4 regions of the Faecalicatena orotica genome follow, and region 1 is predicted to be linked to each of the others. Evidence: predicted binding sites of a transcription regulator. Region 1 holds the regulator's gene; each other region holds the start of a gene.
The links. Region 1 encodes Rex, which represses fermentation and respiration genes when NADH is low (regulators of the CRP and FNR family bind a similar motif). Its sites were predicted from a motif close to ATTGTTAANTANTTAACAAT; they were not measured.
Positions count from the first base shown of each region.

Region 2: ABIN22_RS08490 (NADH-quinone oxidoreductase subunit NuoE family protein) is a predicted target of Rex. The motif match lies at 2,402-2,421, and genes of this name have one in related genera.
Region 3: ABIN22_RS08550 (complex I 24 kDa subunit family protein) is a predicted target of Rex. The motif match lies at 3,614-3,633, and genes of this name have one in related genera.
Region 4: adhE (bifunctional acetaldehyde-CoA/alcohol dehydrogenase) is a predicted target of Rex. The motif match lies at 4,185-4,204, and genes of this name have one in related genera.

Region 1 covers NZ_CAJJZH010000011.1:25,046-30,420, reverse strand. The annotation lists gene alr (alanine racemase) at 1-208, opposite strand, end outside; gene ABIN22_RS19665 (NAD(P)H-hydrate dehydratase) at 205-1,710, opposite strand; gene ABIN22_RS19660 (redox-sensing transcriptional repressor Rex) at 1,834-2,484, opposite strand; gene ABIN22_RS19655 (ABC-F family ATP-binding cassette domain-containing protein) at 2,726-4,669, shown strand; gene ABIN22_RS19650 (NADP-dependent isocitrate dehydrogenase) at 4,739-5,375, opposite strand, start outside.
Region 2 covers NZ_CAJJZH010000003.1:367,900-373,274, forward strand. The annotation lists gene ABIN22_RS08475 ([Fe-Fe] hydrogenase large subunit C-terminal domain-containing protein) at 30-1,439, opposite strand; gene ABIN22_RS08480 (ATP-binding protein) at 1,465-1,887, opposite strand; gene ABIN22_RS08485 (DRTGG domain-containing protein) at 1,888-2,232, opposite strand; gene ABIN22_RS08490 (NADH-quinone oxidoreductase subunit NuoE family protein) at 2,552-3,046, shown strand; gene ABIN22_RS08495 (ATP-binding protein) at 3,051-3,611, shown strand; gene ABIN22_RS08500 ((2Fe-2S) ferredoxin domain-containing protein) at 3,628-4,011, shown strand; gene nuoF (NADH-quinone oxidoreductase subunit NuoF) at 4,030-5,375, shown strand, end outside.
Region 3 covers NZ_CAJJZH010000003.1:381,248-386,622, forward strand. The annotation lists gene ABIN22_RS08535 (DUF6449 domain-containing protein) at 116-2,200, opposite strand; gene ABIN22_RS08540 (ABC transporter ATP-binding protein) at 2,175-3,077, opposite strand; gene ABIN22_RS08545 (GntR family transcriptional regulator) at 3,074-3,448, opposite strand; gene ABIN22_RS08550 (complex I 24 kDa subunit family protein) at 3,698-4,171, shown strand; gene nuoF (NADH-quinone oxidoreductase subunit NuoF) at 4,174-5,375, shown strand, end outside.
Region 4 covers NZ_CAJJZH010000007.1:276,529-281,903, reverse strand. The annotation lists gene ABIN22_RS16220 (cell wall hydrolase) at 1-367, shown strand, start outside; gene ABIN22_RS16215 (aminoglycoside phosphotransferase family protein) at 467-1,222, opposite strand; gene adhE (bifunctional acetaldehyde-CoA/alcohol dehydrogenase) at 1,507-4,125, opposite strand; gene ABIN22_RS16205 (bL17 family ribosomal protein) at 4,363-4,899, opposite strand; gene ABIN22_RS16200 (DNA-directed RNA polymerase subunit alpha) at 5,007-5,375, opposite strand, start outside.

The DNA of each region.
Region 1 (5,375 bases):
CCTCCTCCAGAGTTGCCGTTGCAAATCCCCAGACATCGTTATTTTCCTCAAGCATTCGGGCAATCGGTACCGCACCGTGTCCATAACCGTCTGCCTTGACAACGGCTATAAGCTGTGCGCCGTCCCCAATCCGCAGTTTCATCTGTTCCATATTATATGCAACTGCATCCAGGTCTACCCTGACAAATACTCTGCTGTATTGTTTCATTTTCCCATACTCTCCTCTGTCTTTTTTGTGCAGGAAGCAATTCCCGCGATCAAATCCTCTGCCAGTACACTGTAAGAACCCTTTGCGGCTTTTGCCTCATCGCCGCCACAGGCATGCAGGTAAACGCCCAGTACAGCCGCCTCATAAGGATCCATATGTTGTGCAAGAAGGCCGGCAATTACCCCCGCAAGGACATCGCCGGAACCGGCTTTTGCCATAGAACTGTTTCCCGCAGTATTTACAAAATTATGTTTTTTCCTCTTAGCCACAACCGTCCTTGCATCTTTCAGGACACACACAACACCATATTTTTCTGTAAAGGCTTTTACCTTTTCAAAACGTTCTTCCTGAAGTTCCGCTACCGAACAGCCGAGAAGGCCGGACATTTCTTTCATATGCGGTGTCAGGATAAGAGGTCTCTCTGTCGTTATCAAGAGTTCGGGATGACAGCTTAATATATTCAGTCCGTCTGCATCAGCCACACAGGGGACCCTGACTTCTTTCAGTGTCGTTTCCAGAATACTTTCTGAAAGCCTGCTCTGCCCCAGACCGCATCCAATACATACCACGTCCGCCCAGCCAAGCAGGTTCTTTAGTTTTTCCTCTTCAAATTCAGTATATGTTGAGATGATGGCTTCGGGGAGTAGCTGCTGCAGAATCACGCGGTTATCCTCTGAGGTATAGATCTGAACAAGTCCCGCCCCGCTTGTATAAGCAGCCTTTGCACTTAAGTAGGCGGCACCGGACATGCCCTTGCTTCCTGTAATCATCAGGACCTTCCCGTAAGTGCCCTTATGGGAGTTCGGTCGTCTGGGCGGCATAAGGTCCGGCAGATCTTTTTTCTCATAGGTATAACAGATATCATTTTCCTTTTCAAATAATCCGCATTGGATACCAATATCAGCCACAACTGTCTTTCCTGCATACATATGCCCGGGATGGAGGATCAGTCCCAGCTTTTCACACTGGAAGGTAACTGTCAAATCTGCCTGAAAAGCACAGCCAAGCACCCTGCCCGTGGCAGAACAGATCCCGGACGGGATGTCTACGGCCACTTTCTGCCCGCTTAAAGCATTCATTTTTACGATAGACTCCAGATAGTCCCCCGTGATTTCTCTATTGAGTCCTACCCCGAAAACTGCATCCACTATAGTAGTATATTCCTGACGGCATACAGTTGTTACCATCGGCACGCCACATTTTTCTGCAATTTCCTTCTGCCTGCGGCAGTCGGCACTCATGGAGGATTCATGGCCCACAAATACGGCCGTAGCATCATATCCTTTTTCTTTCAGCAGCCGGGCAACGGCAAAACCATCCCCGCCATTGTTGCCGGAACCGCAGAATATAAGTGGTTTTTCCAGATTGATTTGTTCCCGCTCCATAGCTTCCACAACTTTTAAGGCGGCCCGCTCCATTAAAACCAGGGACGGCAGGCCAATCTCATTGATGGTAAAGCTGTCCGCTTTCTGCATCCATTCCCCTGTAGGCAGATATCTCATATGCTCTTCCTCCTTGTTTACTTTCAAATTTCCCAAAATACGCCGAAATGAAATGACGTGTAAAAAAGGCACCGCCTTCGTTACACGTCCTGAACGTCTTTGTTAAACTCAAATTTCTACTGTTTACGCTTTGCTGCCGTGTTCCTCATTATAGCTTGTGATATTGTAGGAAAGTTTCATCAGACTATCTGAGAGGTGTACACTCTCTACAATGACATCATCCGGAAGGTTTAGATCCGTATGTGCAAAGTTCCAGATAGCTTTAATTCCATTTGCTACAAGCAGGTCTGCTACTTCTATTGCTTTTGATTTTGGAATCGTAAGCGCTGCAATTTCTATTTCGTTATGTTTTAAAAAGTCTTTTAATTCATCCATCATGCGGACCGGTATGCCGCGGATAGAAACACCTTCGAGTCTCGGATTCACATCGAACAGTCCTTTCAGACTGAAACCACTCTTCTCAAAAGACGCGTAATTCGCAAGTGCCTGCCCGAGATTGCCGGCTCCAATTATAATCATATTATGCTGTCTGTTTAAACCGAGGATCTTCCCGATCTCTGTATAAAGATACTTTACGTTATATCCATAGCCCTGTTGTCCAAAGCCGCCGAAATTATTTAAATCCTGACGGATCTGTGAAGCAGTGACACTCATCTTCTTGCTCAGGTCATTTGACGAAATCCGCTCAACCCCTGCATCCAGTAATTCTCCCAAATATCTGTAATATCTTGGCAGCCTTCCTATTACCGCACGTGATATTTCTCTCTCTTCCACAGTTATCACCCTCCAAACTTAGTCTAGTACATCGTTTTGTAATGATCTATGCTCTTCATAATATGATACATAGGTACTTACAAAACAATGTACCGAATTTTATTATATAGAATTGTGTGGACAAAGTCAATTTTTTAGTTGTATTTTACTTTATTTTCGCTATAATGAAATAAGTATGTATTTCCTTATTACGGCCAAAACGCTGTAAAATAAGGCACACTTAAGATGCAGGAGGTTAATTATGATACTCGCATGTCATAATCTTAATAAATCATTCGGAGACCAGCTGATCGTAAAAGACGGGTCTTTCCATATAGAAGACAGAGAAAAGGCCGCACTTGTCGGCGTAAACGGGGCGGGCAAATCCACCATTTTAAAGATGATCGTGAAGGAAGAGCCCATAGACAGCGGTGAGGTTGTTCTGACAAGGGGGAAGACGCTTGGCTACCTTGCACAGCAGCAGAAGCTGGAAAGCGGACGTTCCATTTATGAGGAGGTCAAGACCGCTAAGGCCGATATTATTGCAATGGAACAGCAAATCCGCACGATCGAACATGAATTGAAGTCATTAAACGGTGAGGAACTTGAGAAGCGGCTGGAAACCTATAACCGCCTTATGTCACAGTTTGAAGCACAGAATGGATATGCCTATGAAAGTGAGATCACCGGCGTCTTAAAAGGTCTTGGTTTTGGTGAAGAAGATTTTAATAAGATGACGGACACCCTTTCTGGCGGGCAGAAAACCCGTGTCTCCCTCGGTAAGCTGCTGCTGACCAAACCGGATATCCTGCTCCTTGATGAACCGACGAACCATCTGGACCTGAATTCCATCACCTGGCTGGAAACCTATCTTCTGAACTACCCGGGTGCTGTTTTTATTGTATCCCATGACCGTTTCTTCCTGAACCGTGTCGTGACAAAGGTAATCGAAGTTGAGAATGGGGCTGTCCGCATGTATGCCGGGAATTACAAGGCGTATGCGGATAAGAAACAGCAGATCCGGGATGCCATGCTCAAAGAATACCTGAACCAGCAGCGTGAAATCAAGCATCAGGAAGCTGTCATTGAAAAGCTCCGCTCCTTCAACCGCGAAAAGTCTATCAAGCGTGCAGAGAGCCGGGAAAAGATGCTGAACAAGATGACGCTTGTGGAAAAGCCACAGGAGCCCGCTAAAGAGATACACTTTTCCCTGGAACCATCCTGCATCAGCGGAAATGATGTTCTGTCCGTGGAAGAATTATCCAAATCTTTCGATCATCAGATCCTGTTCCAGAATATCAGCTTTGATATCAAACGAGGGGAACACGTGGCTGTTATCGGGGACAACGGGACTGGAAAGACAACCCTGCTCAAGATACTCAATCAGGTAGTTTCGCCGGATACCGGGTCATTTACTCTGGGTTCCAAAGTGAAGATAGGCTATTATGACCAGGAACACCATGTACTCCATGACGGAAAGAATATTTTCGATGAAATCTCGGATGATTACCCGACCCTCACGAATACGCAGATACGCAATACACTGGCTGCATTCCAGTTTACCGGGGATGATGTCTACAAGCTTATTGGCGATTTGAGCGGCGGTGAAAAAGGCCGCGTTTCTCTTGCAAAGCTTATGTTGTCCGAGGCGAATTTCCTGATTCTCGATGAGCCGACGAACCATCTGGACATCACATCCAAGGAGATTCTGGAAAAGGCCCTGAATGAATATACGGGCACCGTCCTCTATGTATCACACGACAGGTATTTTATTAACCAGACGGCCGGGCGGATTCTGGAACTTGTCAATCAGACGTTCGTGAACTATATCGGGAATTATGATTATTACCTTGAAAAGAAAGAAGAACTGACTGCGGTTTATGCATCTTCCACCGCCTCCCCGGCATCTGTTTCAGACAATACCGCATCATACGGGGAGGATATCGGATCTGCATCAGATGGGCGTTTAAGCTGGCAGGAACAGAAGGAACAGCAGGCGAAAGAACGTAAACGGCAAAGTGATTTGAAAAAGACCGAGGACAGGATCGCAGTTTTGGAAGAAAGAAATGCCAGGATTGATGAGCTGATGACACATGAGGATGTCTATTCCAACTCTGTGAAATGTCAGGAGCTCGCCGTAGAGAAATCTGGAAATGAAGAAGAGCTGGAACTGCTTTATGAAAAGTGGGAGGAACTGGCCCAATAAAAGAGGAACACCTGACACACGCAAGTGCCGGGTGTTCCTTTTTTGCAGCCCCTTTGGGGGCTGTACATTCTATAGGTGTGCTGCGATTGCTTTGATGAAGTCCTCGCTGTTTAATACTGTAGGATTCTCAATAGTGGTAATCAGGGCCAGATCCTTTGTCATGCTTCCTGCTTCAATCGTGTCAATTGTGGCCTTTTCCAGTCTGTCTGCAAATTCCATCAGCTCTTTGTTCCCGTCCAGTTCACCGCGTTTTCTGAGTGCGCCTGTCCATGCAAAAATAGTGGCAACAGAATTTGTGGAAGTCTCCTCCCCTTTCAGGTGTTTGTAATAGTGGCGCTGAACAGTTCCGTGGGCAGCCTCGTATTCAAAGTATCCTTCCGGAGATACAAGTACGGATGTCATCATTGCGAGGGAGCCGAATGCAGAGGATACCATATCACTCATAACATCACCGTCATAATTCTTGCAGGCCCAGATATAACCGCCTTCTGATTTCATAACGCGGGCAACCGCATCATCGATGAGGGTATAGAAATATTCGATCCCCGCAGCCTTGAATTTATCATCAAATTCAGCATCATAAATTTCCTGGAAAATATCCTTGAAGGTGTGGTCATATTTCTTTGAGATCGTATCCTTTGTTGCAAACCACAAATCCTGCTTTGTATCCAGTGCATAGCTAAAGCAGCTTCTTGCAAAGCTTTCG
Region 2 (5,375 bases), on a different contig from region 1:
TCAGAATAAAAAATATGATTAACGGCAGGTCATGACGGATCCTCATCCGAAGCTTTCTGTTCCGGTACGCCAAATGCATCCAGTTCTGTCGTCAGTTTGTGGATATATTCGTGGAGGAGCTTCGTGCTTTCATCTTCAAAGCCGCAGGACTGGCTGGAAGCTTTGGAGAGAAAGTCAATTTCCTTTGAAAGACTGGAAATGTGTTCACGCAGAACATAGATACAGTCGTTGCTTGTTGCAACACCTCTCACGATATCCTCCGCCAGGGTCTGGCATGTAGGGGCCCCACAGGAGCCACAGTCAAGTCCCGGGAACTTTTTCGTCAGTTCCTCCACTGTACTCATCATCTCAAGGCTTTCTTTAAAGGTATTGCCCAGACGGAATACCGGTTCGTATTCCACGTCATCATCCCAATAGATATTATCAATCTCGGGGTATGTATTCAGATGGCTCTTGGAGACAGGCTGGTAACGCAGCAGTCTTTTCGTCTTTGTCGTTGCAACATAGGCATTCTCTACAGTCAGGGTGCCTCCCACACAGCCGCCGTTGCAGGCGTTGAGTTCTATGAACTTCAGGCCGTGGATCTTTTCATCCTCAATCTCTTCGAGGACGCGGAGTATATTGACAATCCCGTCGGCGGCCAGATAGCTGTCGATCAAAAGACCACCGACCTCACCGCCTGCATTACCCCAGCCGAGCCCGATTCTCCCCGAACTGGAGAGAGGCTTTAACTGGCTTTCATCCCGGCTCATGTGGGGCAGCAGGAGCGGATAAACATCCTTGATTGCTACTACATTATCTATGTTACTCTTTTCTATCCCGAGGGGGGCCTTTGCATAGGAAACCTTGGACGGGCAGGGGGATATGAAAATAATGCCGATATCCTCTGATGGAAGTCCGGTCCGTTCTATGGCCCGTGCCCGGGCTATCTCTGCGGCAACCTCGACGGGGGGCTTGATTGGCAGAAGTTTGGACAAAAGGGCCGGGAACTTCACACGAATCAGCCTGACGACGGAAGGACAGGCTGAACTGATGAACGGTCCTTCATCTGCGTGGGCCTTCATATATTCCCTTGAGGCTTCGGATACCAGCTCTGCGGCCGCGCTGACCTCGAATACGTCATCAAAACCCAGCTTCAGAAGGGCATTCAGTACGATATCCACGTTCGTCAGGTTATTATACTGGGCATAAAGAGAAGGCGCCGGAAGCGCGACTGTATACTTATAATTGTTCAGTACATTGAGTGAATCATAATTCGGTATTTTAGCATGATGCGGGCAGTAGCGGATGCAGCGGCCGCAGTCAATGCAGAACTTGTCAATGATGTGGGCTTTTCCATTATGTACGCGGATCGCCTGGGTGGGGCAGTACTTGATACAGTTGATACAGCCCTGGCAGGCATCTTCGTTCAGACGAACAGAACGAATGAACTTATCCATATCGGCTCCTTTCAATAGTAAATAATTAGATAAATACTTTCATCGTTACGGTTGTTCCGACTCCGACTTCGGACTCAATCTGGAAATCATCCGAATACTTCTTCATATTCGGGAGTCCCATACCGGCTCCAAAACCAAGGGAACGGACTTCTTCAGGTGCGGTGGAGTATCCTTCCTGCATCGCCTTTGAGATATCCGGGATGCCGGGGCCTTTGTCGGCGAGGACCATGACGATCTCGGTATCCGAAATCGTAACAGTGAGTTCACCGCCGTCAGCATGGATGACCATGTTAATCTCACCTTCGTACATTGCGATTGCAACCTTCCGTATCGCGGCGTTATCTACTCCAAGCATCTTCAGTTTATTCTTGATCGCGCTGCTGGCTTCACCGGCGCGCGTAAAATCATCTCCGGGTATTTCGTATGTAAATGTCAGATGTTCACTCATTTAAGCACCTCCCCGCAGTCCATGTTCATATAATATTCCACATGTGGTGAACATATAATGTTTGGTTGCAAGTATAGCCATACCTTTTCCCTGTGCGAGTGCAATGATGTTCGCATCAGGCATCTTGCCGCGCACGAAAATAATACAGGCGATATCCAGCATCTCGGCAGTTCTGACGACCTGCGGATTGCATAATCCGGTAATGAGGACAGAACATTCTTCCGCAAAGGCAAGGACGTCGCTCATCATATCGGATGAAAAAACAAATCTGGCATCCAGATCCAGCAGCTCATCGCCAAACAAAAGTTCGGCATCCAGCAGTTTTTGCATTTCCTTTATTGTCATAAGTCCTCCAATCCAATCTACATTCTGTTTGTTTCCTTTTGTCTTCCGGGGCCGGTTATGAATCCGGAATGACATATCAGTTGTGAATTCAGTATAGCATTTGTGCCTGCAAAATGCAATGTCAGACCTTGTGCCAAATGCATATGAAATGGCGTAAAAAGCGGAAAAGAATGAAAATAATTTAACAATATACAGAAACTAAATGAGAATTGCTATCAGCAGAAACGACAAAAAGATGAAGAAATAGTGCTGGAATTTTGTAATATATTATGATATGATGAACCTAAATATAGTCCAAAAAAGAAATGGAGGTTAAGCGATGCTCGCAAAGAAAGAGACCGTTCCGTTCTCAGGAACTAAGGAACAAGAAGAATCATTATTGAAAGTGATTTCTGAGCTGAAAGATGAAAAAGGTGCTTTGATGCCGATTCTTCAGAAGGCTCAGGATATCTACGGATACCTTCCCATAGAGGTACAGACAATCATTTCTAATGAAACAGGGATTCCTCTGGAAAAGATTTATGGGGTAGCTACATTCTATTCACAGTTCACATTAAGTCCCAAGGGAAAATATCAGATTTCCGTCTGTCTTGGAACCGCCTGCTATGTTAAAGGGTCGGGTGACATTTATAATGCACTGATGGAAAAACTTGGGATTGTCGGCGGGGAATGTACACCTGACGGGAAGTTTTCATTAGACGCATGCCGCTGTGTAGGTGCATGCGGACTGGCGCCGGTTATGATGATCAATGGCGAAGTATACGGACGCCTTACCGTGGATGATATTGATGACATTTTAGCAAAATACGAATAAGCCTATGATGCCGGAAATATCACTGAACATATTGGATGTAGCAGAGAACTCTGTACGTGCAGGAGCATCACTTATTGAAATAAGGGTTTTTGTACAGACAGAAGAAGATACTCTGACCGTCACCATTCAAGATGACGGATGCGGAATGTCACGAGAGCAGACAGAAAAGGTGCAGGACCCATTTTACACGACTAGGACTACGAGAAGAGTAGGTTTGGGAGTGCCTTTTTTCAAACAGGCTGCAGAAAGTGCAGGAGGAAGCTTTTCCATTATGTCAGAACTTGGTAAAGGGACAGTTGTAAAAGCAGTTTTTCAATTATCACATATTGACAGAATGCCGCTCGGGGACATTAGTTCCACAATACATACGCTGGTAGTCTTTAATGAGCAGATCCGTTTTATCTATACCTACAGGTATAATGAGAACGAATTTGTTCTGGACACTCAGGAGCTTAAGGAGATACTGGGTGGGGAGATATCCTTCCAGGACCTGGAGGTTTCCAGATTTATTAAGGAATTTCTGGAGTCCAATAAGGCAGAGGCGGACCAGGGAGCGGATATATAATATTAGGAGGAAATTTATGAAATCTCTTGAAGAATTACGTGCAATCAGAGAAAAGATGCAGGGTAAAGTCGGCATCCGCGGAGAGAGTGAGGACCAGATCAGGGTTGTCGTTGGAATGGCAACATGTGGGATCGCAAGCGGTGCAAGACCTGTACTTACAGCACTTTCAGATGCTGTCCAGGAGCAGGGACTTACGAATATCAGTGTTACACAGACCGGGTGCATCGGGCTGTGCCAGTATGAGCCGATCGTTGAGGTACTCGAACCCGGCAAGGAGAAAGTAACGTATGTGAAGATGACTCCTGAAAAAGCGATGGAAGTCCTGAGGATGCATCTGCTGGATGGCCAGGTGGTGACAAAATATACATTAGGTGCGGCTCAGAAGAACGCTGAAAAATAATAAAGGAGGCTAATGATTATGTATCGTTCACATGTTTTGGTTTGTGGTGGAACAGGCTGTACTTCTTCCGGAAGCCAGAGAATTATAGAGAGACTTGAAAAAGAAATCAAAGCCCAGGGTCTGGAGGAAGAAGTCGGTGTTGTAAAGACAGGGTGCTTCGGCCTGTGTGCATTGGGACCGATTATGATCGTATACCCGGAAGGATCCTTCTATTCAATGGTACAGGAAGATGATATTCCGGAGATCGTATCAGAGCATCTGCTCAAAGGAAGGGTTGTTACCCGTCTTCTATACGATGAGACAACAAAGTCAGAAGATATCCTGCCACTGAATGAGACAAACTTCTATAAGAAGCAGAAGAGGGTTGCCTTACGCAACTGCGGTGTCATTAATCCGGAGAATATCGAGGAATACATAGGGACAGGCGGCTATGAGGCGCTGGGAACCGTCCTGACACAGAAGACTCCGGAAGACGTAATCCAGATCCTTCTGGACAGCGGCTTAAGGGGAAGGGGCGGTGCAGGATTCCCGACCGGCCTGAAATGGAAATTTGCGGCTGCAAATGATGCGGACCAGAAATATGTCTGCTGTAATGCCGATGAAGGTGACCCAGGAGCATTCATGGACCGTTCCGTACTCGAAGGGGACCCACATGTTGTTCTCGAAGCAATGACGATCGCGGGTTATGCAATCGGTGCTTCACAGGGATACATCTATGTGCGTGCAGAGTATCCAATCGCTGTAAAACGTCTGGAGATCGCGATCGGACAGGCAAGAGAATACGGACTGCTTGGCAAAGATATCTTTGGAAGCGGATTTAATTTTGATATTGAACTCAGACTTGGTGCAGGTGCATTTGTCTGTGGTGAGGAGACTGCCCTCATGACATCTATTGAAGGAAGCAGGGGCGAGCCGCGTCCGCGTCCTCCGTTCCCGGCACTCAAAGGGCTGTTCCAGAAGCCTACGATTCTGAATAACGTTGAGACACTGGCGAATATCCCGCAGATCATTGTGAACGGACCGGAATGGTTCGCATCAATGGGAACCGAGAAATCAAAGGGAACAAAAGTTTTTGCCCTCGGAGGCAAGATCAATAATACAGGACTCGTTGAGATTCCGATGGGAACAACTCTGCGTGAGATCGTAGAAGAGATCGGCGGCGGTGTCCCGAATGGCAAGAAGTTCAAAGCGGCACAGACAGGTGGTCCTTCAGGCGGATGTATTCCGGCAGAACACTTCGATGTTCCGATTGACTATGACAACCTGATTGCGATCGGTTCCATGATGGGGTCCGGCGGTCTGATTGTCATGGATGAAGACAACTGTATGGTTGATATCGCGAAGTTCTTCCTTGAATTTACGGT
Region 3 (5,375 bases), on a different contig from region 1:
GATGTAAACAATACTTGAGGTTCCACCTTGTGGGCGGTGCTCTTTTATGTAGTTACTATAACACATTCTTTATATATCGCAAGTAATAGGTAATCTAATATTTATATCAACTTTGTTAACGTGCCTCAGGAATGATATAGACATTAGGATAAGCCTGTCCTGCTAATATGATTTCTACAGATCCGGCGGCAGTCTGTCTGCTGCCGAGGATTCCGGAACATTCGTCGTAGTCTATTTTTTTCAGTATCTGTCCGATTTTAGCGGGGTCTGTGATGGTGATTCCTGCGCCGGATGTGTACTCTTTGATATAAGCTTTTGCATCCAGATCACCCTGACCGTCGATATTCGGGTAGTATGTGATAGAAGTTACATCTTCCGGGGCTATTTTCTCCCGAAGGGTAATTCCATAATCATGCAGCAGTTTTAATGTGCCTGTATAAGATTTATAAATATAGAACTGTCCGAGCTGTGCGGTATTTTCGCCCGCATAGATGTCCTGCTCCGGGTATGTGTTTAAAATCTCCAGAACCAGTTCGCCCAGGGGGGATTCATATTGCAGATCGGCAATATCTGCTGCCAAAACGTCTTTTTCATATGCCTCGAGAAGCTCATTCTGCTGTTCGCGGCTGAGCGGGAGGGACATGGGCTGGTAATAGAGGTCCTGCACAGAAACCTTTAACACATCATCTTTATCGAGATGGAAGACAGGAAACAGTTCTCTCCGGTAATCCTTATTTTCACACAGCTTTGATAATGTATTCAACAGTCCGGTGCGGTCGACGGCATATCTCCGGTAAATATCTCTTCCGTTTTTCATACCATACCTTACAGAGATACTTAAATAATTGTAGGAGGAAGATTCATAATCCACTGTCTGGGGCGTAATCTTGTCCTGTACATTCTGGATACCGTCTTTCGCCAGCTGGTAAAGCGGCGCATAATCGGTAAAGGCGGCGTTTTTGGCAGTAAGCTGGTCGTAGGAGAGAGAGTAGATGTTTTCGGGGTAAGTAAAATAGCCCGAAAACAAGTCTGCATAAACAGACATATTGTCAAGTCTGCGCTCCGGCGGCAGGTAAGAGTCATAGCCAAACAAATCAAACTGCAGAATACAGAGAATGACGATGACTGCGCCGACAGAGATTCCCGAAGAGGCCTTCCCAGAAAGAAGTTTCGCGAGATCTCTGTGATAAATAAATTCGATGAGCATACACAAAAGGACAGCGGCCAGTATACTGGTAATTATGAGCCACCTTACACTGCCATAAAATTTCAGGGAAATGATGAACATGCCCAGAAACAGCGAGGTGGGAACCGTTATCAAAACCTTAATCACCGGTGCAGAAGACCGGAATGCAAGGGCATTCTCAGCGGCCTCGGCAGGGTAATGCCGGTATACGAAAAGTGCGGCGCCGAGAAACAGAAGGGCAGTTATGACCGAACAGATGATCAGGGCGGGGGATGAGGGTGACGCTGTGGAGCCCCTCAATACTTTCGTATACAGCAATGCAGGGGACGAATAAGACTGCAGTTTGTCTATAAAACCTGTAGGCATTCCATTATACCATGTTGCGAAAAACTGATCGGACAATCCATCGAACAATGAAAGTATAACGGTGCCGTAAACTAAAAGGACCAGTGATGCCAGAACGCCTGTGACGATACGTCCTGTCAGGAACATGGCCAGGATACTCACGTGATAGCAGATGAGAAATCCCAGAATACCCCCCAGAAGTGCGCTTACACAGAGAAGAGGGATGTTTCCGGTCATCAGCCCATTCGCATAACCAAGCAGTATGGTGCAGAGACCAAACAGGAGGTATGGCACGAGAAAGATAAGCAGTCCCCCGGCATAAGAGATCGTGAACCACTGCATCCGGCTTAACGGCATCCCATGATAGAAGTCCTGTTTTTCTCTGGAATGCAGATAAGCAAAACCGCTTACTGCACAAAGTACGGCAATTACAAGAATAAATATGGAAAGAGGTCTGCGCCCGGTCCCATTGAGCATTTGGGGAAACAGTTCGGAGATCCATTTCAGGCTCTGTCCGTCTCCGGAGCTCTGGTGTTTCATCGTGTCAAGAGTGATCATCGTATAAACAGGCATCAGCAGGAAGGTAAAGACAGCGGTAAGTGCGGCGAGCCAGCCCCGGTTCCTGATGTCCGCTTCAATGAATTTAAAGTATGATATTTTTGATGTCATAGCCGGCTACCTCCGTTTCACTGATAAAGATTTCTTCAAGTGTCAGTGGCAGTACTTCTGCAAATACCGGATTCTTCCGGTTTACACATTGCAGGAGCGATTCCTTCGTTCCCCTTGCAGTAAGCAGAAGAAGGGAACCTGTCTTTTCGTACTGCAGAACTGTGAGTTCCTTTATAAGCTGCTGTTCCAGGGCTTCGTTCGGAAGTACACACTGAATTTTATGTACATGATATTTTAAATGGTCCAGCTCTTCGGTCAGAAGAAGCTTTCCGTTGTGGATGAGTCCGATGCTGTCACAGATATCCTCCAGCTCGCGGAGATTATGGGAGGCGATGACCGGAGTGAAATCCCGCTTCATAAGTTCGGATGCAAACAGGCTCTTTACGGCCTGCCTCATAACCGGGTCAAGCCCGTCAAAGGTCTCGTCACAGAGCAGATAATCTGCCCCAGTGCAGATACCAAGCAGGATGGATACCTGTTTCTTCATTCCTTTTGAAAAGGTATTCAGCTTTCTGCTGAAATCAATATTGAGCTTATTGGCGAGTGTATTAAAAAGTTTACAATCGAACCTTGGATATGCCAGAGCATAATAATCACGCATAACGGCTGCCGATGCATTTGGAAAAAAGTAAGGGGTATCTGATAAAAAACAAATCTTTTCTTTTGCAGCAGGGTTTTCCGATACGGGTATCCCGTCTGCCAGAACCTGTCCCTTATCCGGCATCAGTACTCCGGCGATCAGACGCAGCAGCGTGCTCTTGCCGGCACCGTTGCTCCCGACGAGTCCGAAGATCATTCCTTCCTTAATGGAAGCATTCATATGGTCGATTGCATGGACATTCTGAAACGTCTTATCAAGATTCTTTAATTCGATCATGACTCCCCTCCTTCTGAATAATACTGGTCTATATAATTCCTGCATTCGTTCTGGGTGATGCCGATTTCCCTTCCATAAGCAAGCAGAGCGTCCAGATCCTGAAAAAATGCCTGCTTCTTCTCTTCAGCCAGCTTACCGGAACCCGAGACAAAATTCCCTCGCCCCTTAACCGGGTAGATATATCCCTGCTGTTCCAGCTGTGTATAGGCTTTCTGGATTGTATTGGGGTTAATCGAAAGCTGCAGGGCAAGTGAGCGGACAGAAGGCATCTGGTCATCCGGTTCGAGAACACCCTTTAAAATGAGCATCTCAAACCGCTCTACAATCTGTTCGTAGATGGGTATCCTGCTCTGATAATCAATGGTAATCATACCGGTCCTCCTGTTTTCTTGAGTGTATCAAGTGTACTATTTCAAATAATACACTTATGATAACATGATGTGGTTAAACTGTCAACAAAAGAAGAACTGTTTTCACTTGAAAAAAAACTGTTTTCCTATTGCTAATTAGAGGGATTTAACATATAATTATTCGTAATTGATAATTTTTTAACTATATTATACAATGGTTGATTTACAGCAGATTTTTTTGTTCTGTAAACAAAATGAAGGAGGTATCCCATGTTAGAACAGACCTACTATGATAAGGCCGATGAGATTATTGAATCGCATGGAGCCAAAGCGGCATCCCTTATCCCGATTATCCAGGACATTCAGACAGAGTATCGCTACCTGCCGCCCGAACTGCTAAGTTATGTGGCGGGAAAATTAGAGATCAGCGAAGCAAAAGCCTACAGTGTGGCAACTTTTTACGAGAACTTTTCTTTCGAACCGAAAGGAAAGTATATCATTAAAGTCTGTGACGGAACAGCCTGTCATGTCCGCAAGTCTATTCCTATTCTGGAGAGACTTTATACAGAACTGGGGCTTTCGAAGGAGAAAGCGACCACGGATGATATGATGTTTACGCTGGAGACAGTATCCTGTCTCGGGGCCTGCGGACTCGCACCGGTTCTGACGGTGAATGACAAGGTCTATCCGGCTATGACCCCGGATGCAGCTGCTGAACTGGTTCGTGAATTGAGAGGAGCTTAAAGATGGAAAGAATTGAAAACAGAGAAGCTCTCGGAAAGGTTCGTGAAACTTCCAGAGCAGAAATCGAGAAAAGTAAATGCAGAGTCCTGATCTGTGCAGGGACAGGCTGTCTGGCAGGAGGCTCAGGCGCTATTTATGACAGAATGTGCGAGCTGGTCAAAGAAAATCCGGATGTGGAGGTGCACTTCGGGCCTGAAATTGCACACGGCGACGGGGAGATCGGCATCAAGAAGAGCGGATGCCACGGTTTCTGTGAGATGGGTCCCCTCATGCGGATCGAACCGCAGGGAATCCTGTATACAAAGGTACAGGTTGAGGACTGTGAAGCGATCTTCCACAGGACAATTGAAAAAGGGGAGCCGATCCGCCACTTATTGTTTAAGCAGGACGGAATCGAATATCAGAAGCAGGAAGACATCCCATTTTATAAGAAGCAGACGAGAAATGTCCTGAAGAACTGCGGACACATTGATTCAGAGCATATCGAGGAATATTTTTCCACAGGCGGATACCAGGCGCTGGAAAAGGTACTGTTCCATATGAAACCGGAAGACGTGATTCAGGAAATTACAGAAGCAAACCTGCGTGGACGCGGGGGCGGCGGTTTCCAGACAGGGTATAAATGGTCACAGGTTGCGAGGCAGGCGGAGAAAGAACGCTACGTTGTCTGTAACGGTGATGAGGGCGACCCGGGTGCTTTTATGGACAGAAGTATCATGGAAGGCGACCCGCATAAGATGATCGAGGGTATGATGATCGCGGCATATGCTGTCGGTGCATCACAAGGGTATATCTATGTACGTGCAGAATACCCGCTGGCAATCAGCCGTCTGAAACTGGCGATTGCCCAGGCTGAAGAGTGCGGCCTGCTCGGAGACGACATTTTAGGAACCGGTTTTTCATTCCATTTACATATCAACCGCGGCGCGGGAGCTTTTGTCTGCGGTGAAGGAAGCGCATTAACTGCATCGATCGAAGGCAGCAGGGGTATGCCCCGTGTAAAACCGCCGAGAACGGTAGAACAGGGCCTGTTCGGGAAACCGACCGTATTGAATAACGTAGAGACGTTTGCTAACGTTCCGATGATTATTTCAGAAGGCGCAGAGTGGTTCAAGAGCATCGGGCCGGAGAACAGCCCGGGAACGAAAGCATTTGCCCTGACCGGAAGTGTAAAGCACACCGGATTGATCGAGGTCCCGATGGG
Region 4 (5,375 bases), on a different contig from region 1:
ATCCACGAATGTCGGCGGAAGTGATCTGGATGTATTCGCAGCTATACTGGACTGTGAAGCGATGCATGATTACAACTCCATGCTTGCTGTCGCAACGGTGATTATGAACCGTGTTTACAGTCCTATATTCCCGAATAGTATTACAGACGTTGTCTATGCTTCCGGGCAGTTCGAACCGGTTTGGTCCGGAAGGCTCGATGCTGTACTGTCGAGCGGCGCCAGTGATCTGGCATATACCGTGGCACAGGATGCGATAAATGGTGCAAGGCTTGCCGCAGTACAGGACTGTTACTATTTCCTCTATGCAGGGGCAACGGACAGGCCCGGCGTTAATATTGGCAATAACCTGTTCTTCCAGGGCTGGTAGGCACGAAATCCGGCTTAAAAAGAAGCACTGTACTATGGCGCATATTACTATGCATGCCATAATACAGTGCTTCTTTTATTTTTAATTTATCTTCATTCCTTACTGATAATCAAAAACGTCAATCCACTTCATAAGGAAATCTTTTTCCAGTTCATTATCCTTTGTCAGCTGTGCGGCTGCGACGATCGGGAGCCACTGCTGTACGTACTGCATTGCAGTATCGCTCTTTCTGCAGAATATCTTCATATACATATCTGCCGCTTCCTGATCCTTCAGGGCGAACAGGAGATATGTCATAGCAGCATCAGCGCTTGCATTTCCCTGTGTGGCATGTGCCCAGTCAACTACTGTCATCTTGCCGTTCTTTGCAACGATAACATTACTCGGGTTAAAATCTCCGTGGCACACTTTATTATGCTTCGGCATGCTTTCCAGTCTCGTGAGAAGTTCGTAACGTGTCGTTGCGTCCACTTCTTTCAGGCTGTTGATCTGGCTTGACAGCTTATCTTTCAGTTTATTCAGGCGCGGAGATGTCTTGCTGTGTACCGTAATCTGGAGGTCTACGAAGTCTTCCATATATTTCTCCAGATTGCCCCTGTCGCCTTCCATCATCTCTTCCAGTGTCTTTCCTGCCTTGTATTCAATTGCAATCGCCCATTTGCCGTCAATCTGGGTGACTTCCTTAACCTTCGGTATATCCAGACCGGTATCTTCCACTCTTGCTGTATTCAATGCCTCATTAAATACATCTGACTTCGGATGTGTCGTTTCAAATACTTTGACTACGCTGTCATCACATTTGTATACTTTCTTATAAGGACGTTCTACGATTAAATTTTTTTCTTCCAGCTTCATAAGTTATTCCTCCTGATTTTGCTGCCGTTTTTTAAGTTGTTTTTATTATACATCAACTTTTTTAACAATGTAAGCCCCATATGTAAATTTTGTGCAATTTTTAACTAAGTTTTTTATAGTTTATATATTGTTATTTTTTTAACCAATAAATTACCCATGCAGAAGGCGGGAGGTTTTCTCTATCACGCACAAATGCAGGAGCGCGGCACCTAAATGCCGCGCTCCTGCCCGTGAGAAAAAATTTATCCTTATTGGACTACCAGGGTCAATAAGTTTTGAAAGGCTTATTTGCCGTAGTAGCATTTTAAGTAGAGCTCTTTGATTTCCTTCATTAATGGATATCTCGGGTTAGCTCCTGTACACTGGTCATTGAATGCCTGCTCTACCATGTCATCCAGTGTATCGAGGAAGTACTTCTCATCGATACCGTAGTCTTTGATTGTCTTCTTGATACCGATCTTCTCTTTCAGGTCTTCCAGTTTAGCGATGAAGTTATCAAATACTTCCTGGTCATCCTTTCCTGTGCATCCTGCAAAACGTCCTAATTCAGCATATCTAGCAAGTGCATGTGGATACTGGTACTGTGAGAATGTACCCATCTTGGTTGGTACTTCTGCTGAGTTATATTTCATAACCTCTGTCAGGATAACTGCATTTGCAACACCGTGTGGCAGGTGGTGGAAAGCACCCAGTTTATGAGCCATAGAGTGGTTCAGTCCGAGGAATGCGTTTGCGAATGCCATACCTGCCATACAGGAAGCATTTGCCATCATTTCACGTGCCTTCGGATCATTAGCCCCGTTCTCATATGCTGACGGCAGGTAATCAAATACGCTCTTTACAGCCTTCATAGCCAGACCATCTGTGAAGTCTGTTGCCATGATAGAAACGTATGCCTCGATTGCATGTGTCATAACATCGATACCGGACGCGCTTGTCAGTCCCTTCGGCTGGGTCATCATATTATCAACATCAACGATTGCCATATTCGGAAGCAGTTCGTAGTCTGCCAGCGGCCATTTAACGCCTGTCTCAGCGTCCGTTATGATTGCGAACGGTGTTACTTCGGAACCTGTTCCTGAAGAAGTAGGGATTGCTACAAAGTAAGCTTTCTCTCCCATCTTAGGGAATGTAAATACTCTCTTTCTGATGTCCATGAAGTCCATAGCCATATCTTCGAAGTTTGCTTCCGGATGCTCATACATTACCCACATAATCTTTGCTGCATCCATTGCAGAACCACCGCCGAGTGCGATAATTGTGTCAGGCTCGAAGGACCGCATCAGGTCAGCACCCTTGCGTGCACACTGCAGTGTCGGGTCCGGAGCTACTTCGTAGAAGCATGTATGCTGAATTCCCATCTCGTCCAGTTTCGCTTCAATTGGTGCTACATAGCCGTTCTTATACAGGAATGAGTCTGTTACGATAAATGCTTTCTTTTTATTCATAACTGTTCCAAGCTCATCCAGTGCCACTGGCATACAGCCTTTCTTGAAGTAAACTTTTTCAGGTACTCTGAACCAAAGCATATTTTCTCTCCTCTCAGCTACTGTCTTCACATTCAGTAAGTGTTTTACTCCTACGTTTTCAGATACGGAGTTTCCGCCCCATGAACCACATCCCAGTGTAAGAGACGGAGCCATCTTGAAGTTGTACAGGTCTCCGATACCGCCGTGAGAAGAAGGTGTATTAATAAGTACACGGCAAGTTTTCATTGCTGCCGCATGTTTTGCTATTTTTTCTGTCTGTGCAGGATGTACGTAAAGTGATGCTGTATGTCCATATCCGCCGTCTGCTACCAGCTGGGCTGCCTTTTCAAGTGCCTCATCAAAAGTTTTTGCTTTATACATACCAAGTACAGGAGATAATTTTTCGTGTGCAAATTCTTCTGATATATCAACTGATTCCACTTCACCGATCAGGATCTTTGTATCTTCCGGAACATCTACACCGGCCAGCTTAGCGATCTCATATGCTGACTTTCCTGGAATCTTGTTATTCAGGGCACCGTTGATAATGATTGTCTTACGAACCTTATCCAGTTCTGCGCCTTTCTTCAGGAAGTAGCATCCGCGGTAAGCGAATTCTTTCTTTACTTCGTCATAAATGCTGTCCAGTACAGTAACTGACTGCTCGGAAGCACAGATCATACCATTATCAAATGTCTTAGAGTGGATGATAGAGTTTACTGCCATCTTCACATCTGCTGTATCATCAATAATTACAGGTGTATTTCCAGGTCCAACACCGAGTGCCGGTTTTCCTGAAGAATATGCAGCCTTAACCATTCCCGGTCCGCCTGTTGCGAGGATAATATCAGAATCCTTCATAACAGTGTTTGTCAGTTCCAGTGACGGAACATCGATCCATCCGATGATTCCTTCCGGTGCACCTGCTTTTACAGCTGCGTCCAGAACAACCTTAGCTGCTGCGATTGTACAAGCCTTAGCTGCCGGATGTGGGCTTATGATAATAGCATTTCTTGTTTTCAGACAAATCAGGGTCTTAAAGATTGCCGTAGAAGTCGGGTTTGTCGTCGGGATAACTGCTGCTACCAGACCGATCGGCTCTGCAATTTTTTTAATACCAAATGCAGGATCTTCTTCGATAACACCGCATGTCTTGGTATTCTTATAAGCATTGTAGATATATTCTGCTGCATAGTGGTTCTTGATAACCTTATCTTCTACAATACCTCTCTGAGTTTCCTCTACTGCCATCTTAGCAAGCGGAATTCTCATCTTATTAGCTGCAAGGGCTGCTTCATAAAAAATCTTATCTACCTGCTCCTGTGTGAAAGTAGCAAATACTTTCTGCGCCTCGCGCATTGCTTTCATTTTTGCTTCCAGTGTTTCCACGCTGTCAACTACCTCAGGTACTACGACCTTATCCTTCTTTGCCATTTCAATTTTTCCTCCCGTAATTGAATTGTTTTTCTTAATTACAGGTATCAGTATATCCTATCGTTAAAATATTGTCAATATGCCTTTTGTCAAACTTTTAACGTTATATTTTTAACATTTATTGTGTATATTGCACAAAACAAATAAAATTCAAAACTGATGTTCGAATAAAAAAAAGAACAGAAATATGAATCTCTTCATATCTCTGCTCTCTATATTTTCTAATTGCTGGTAGAATTAAACTAATTCGATCAGAACTTCCATAGCTGCATCGCCTTTACGCTGGCCAATCTTTACGATTCTTGTATATCCACCGTTGCGGTCTGCATACTTCGGAGCGATCTCTGAGAATAATTTCTCTACAAGGTCAACTTCCTTCGTATTTTTCTTTCTTCCTGCAGCTGCTGTAGGAACTTCTTTTACAGGGTAAAGAACTTTCAGCATTTCTCTTCTTGCATGAAGTCTGCTTGCCATGTCCTTTTTGATCTTCTTGTCTACTTCGTCATATACAGTAACTTTCTTTCCATCAACGACTTCTTTCACTCTCTTGCCGTCTTTGTCCTTGCGGGCAACTTTAGCTTTTACTGTAACTTCTTCGAAGTTGTCTTTTTCTTTTACAGCCATAGCAATTAATCCTTCTGCCACTTTGCGGATCTCTTTTGCTTTCGCTTCTGTTGTAACAATCTTACCGTTGTTCAGTAATGCTGTTACCTGATTTCTAATTAAGGCTTTTCTCTGGCTTGATGTTCTGCCGAGTTTTCTATACTTTGCCATTGTTCTTATCCTCCATTTTTAAACATTTGGTTATGCGTCTTCGGTCTTATTAATCAAATGCTCCCGCCATGCCCTTCGGTCTTACTGACAGGATAATTCAAATAATATTACTCATCACCCTGGTTCAGCTCAAGGTCTAATTCCTTCAGCTTAGCCAGCACTTCTTCCAGTGACTTACGTCCAAGGTTACGCACCTTCATCATATCCTCAGGTGTCTTGTTGGTAAGCTCCTCTACGGTATTAATGCCGGCTCTCTTCAGACAGTTGTATGAACGTACTGAAAGCTCTAATTCATCAATGCTCATTTCCAGTACTTTTTCCTTCTCGTCATCTTCTTTTTCAATCATGACTTCAGCAGCCTGAGCCACCTCTGACAAGTCAATGAACAACTTCAGATGCTCGCTTAAGACTTTAGCCGCAAGGCTGACAGCCTCGTCAGGAAGCAATGTTCCCTTTGTCCATACATCTAATGTAAG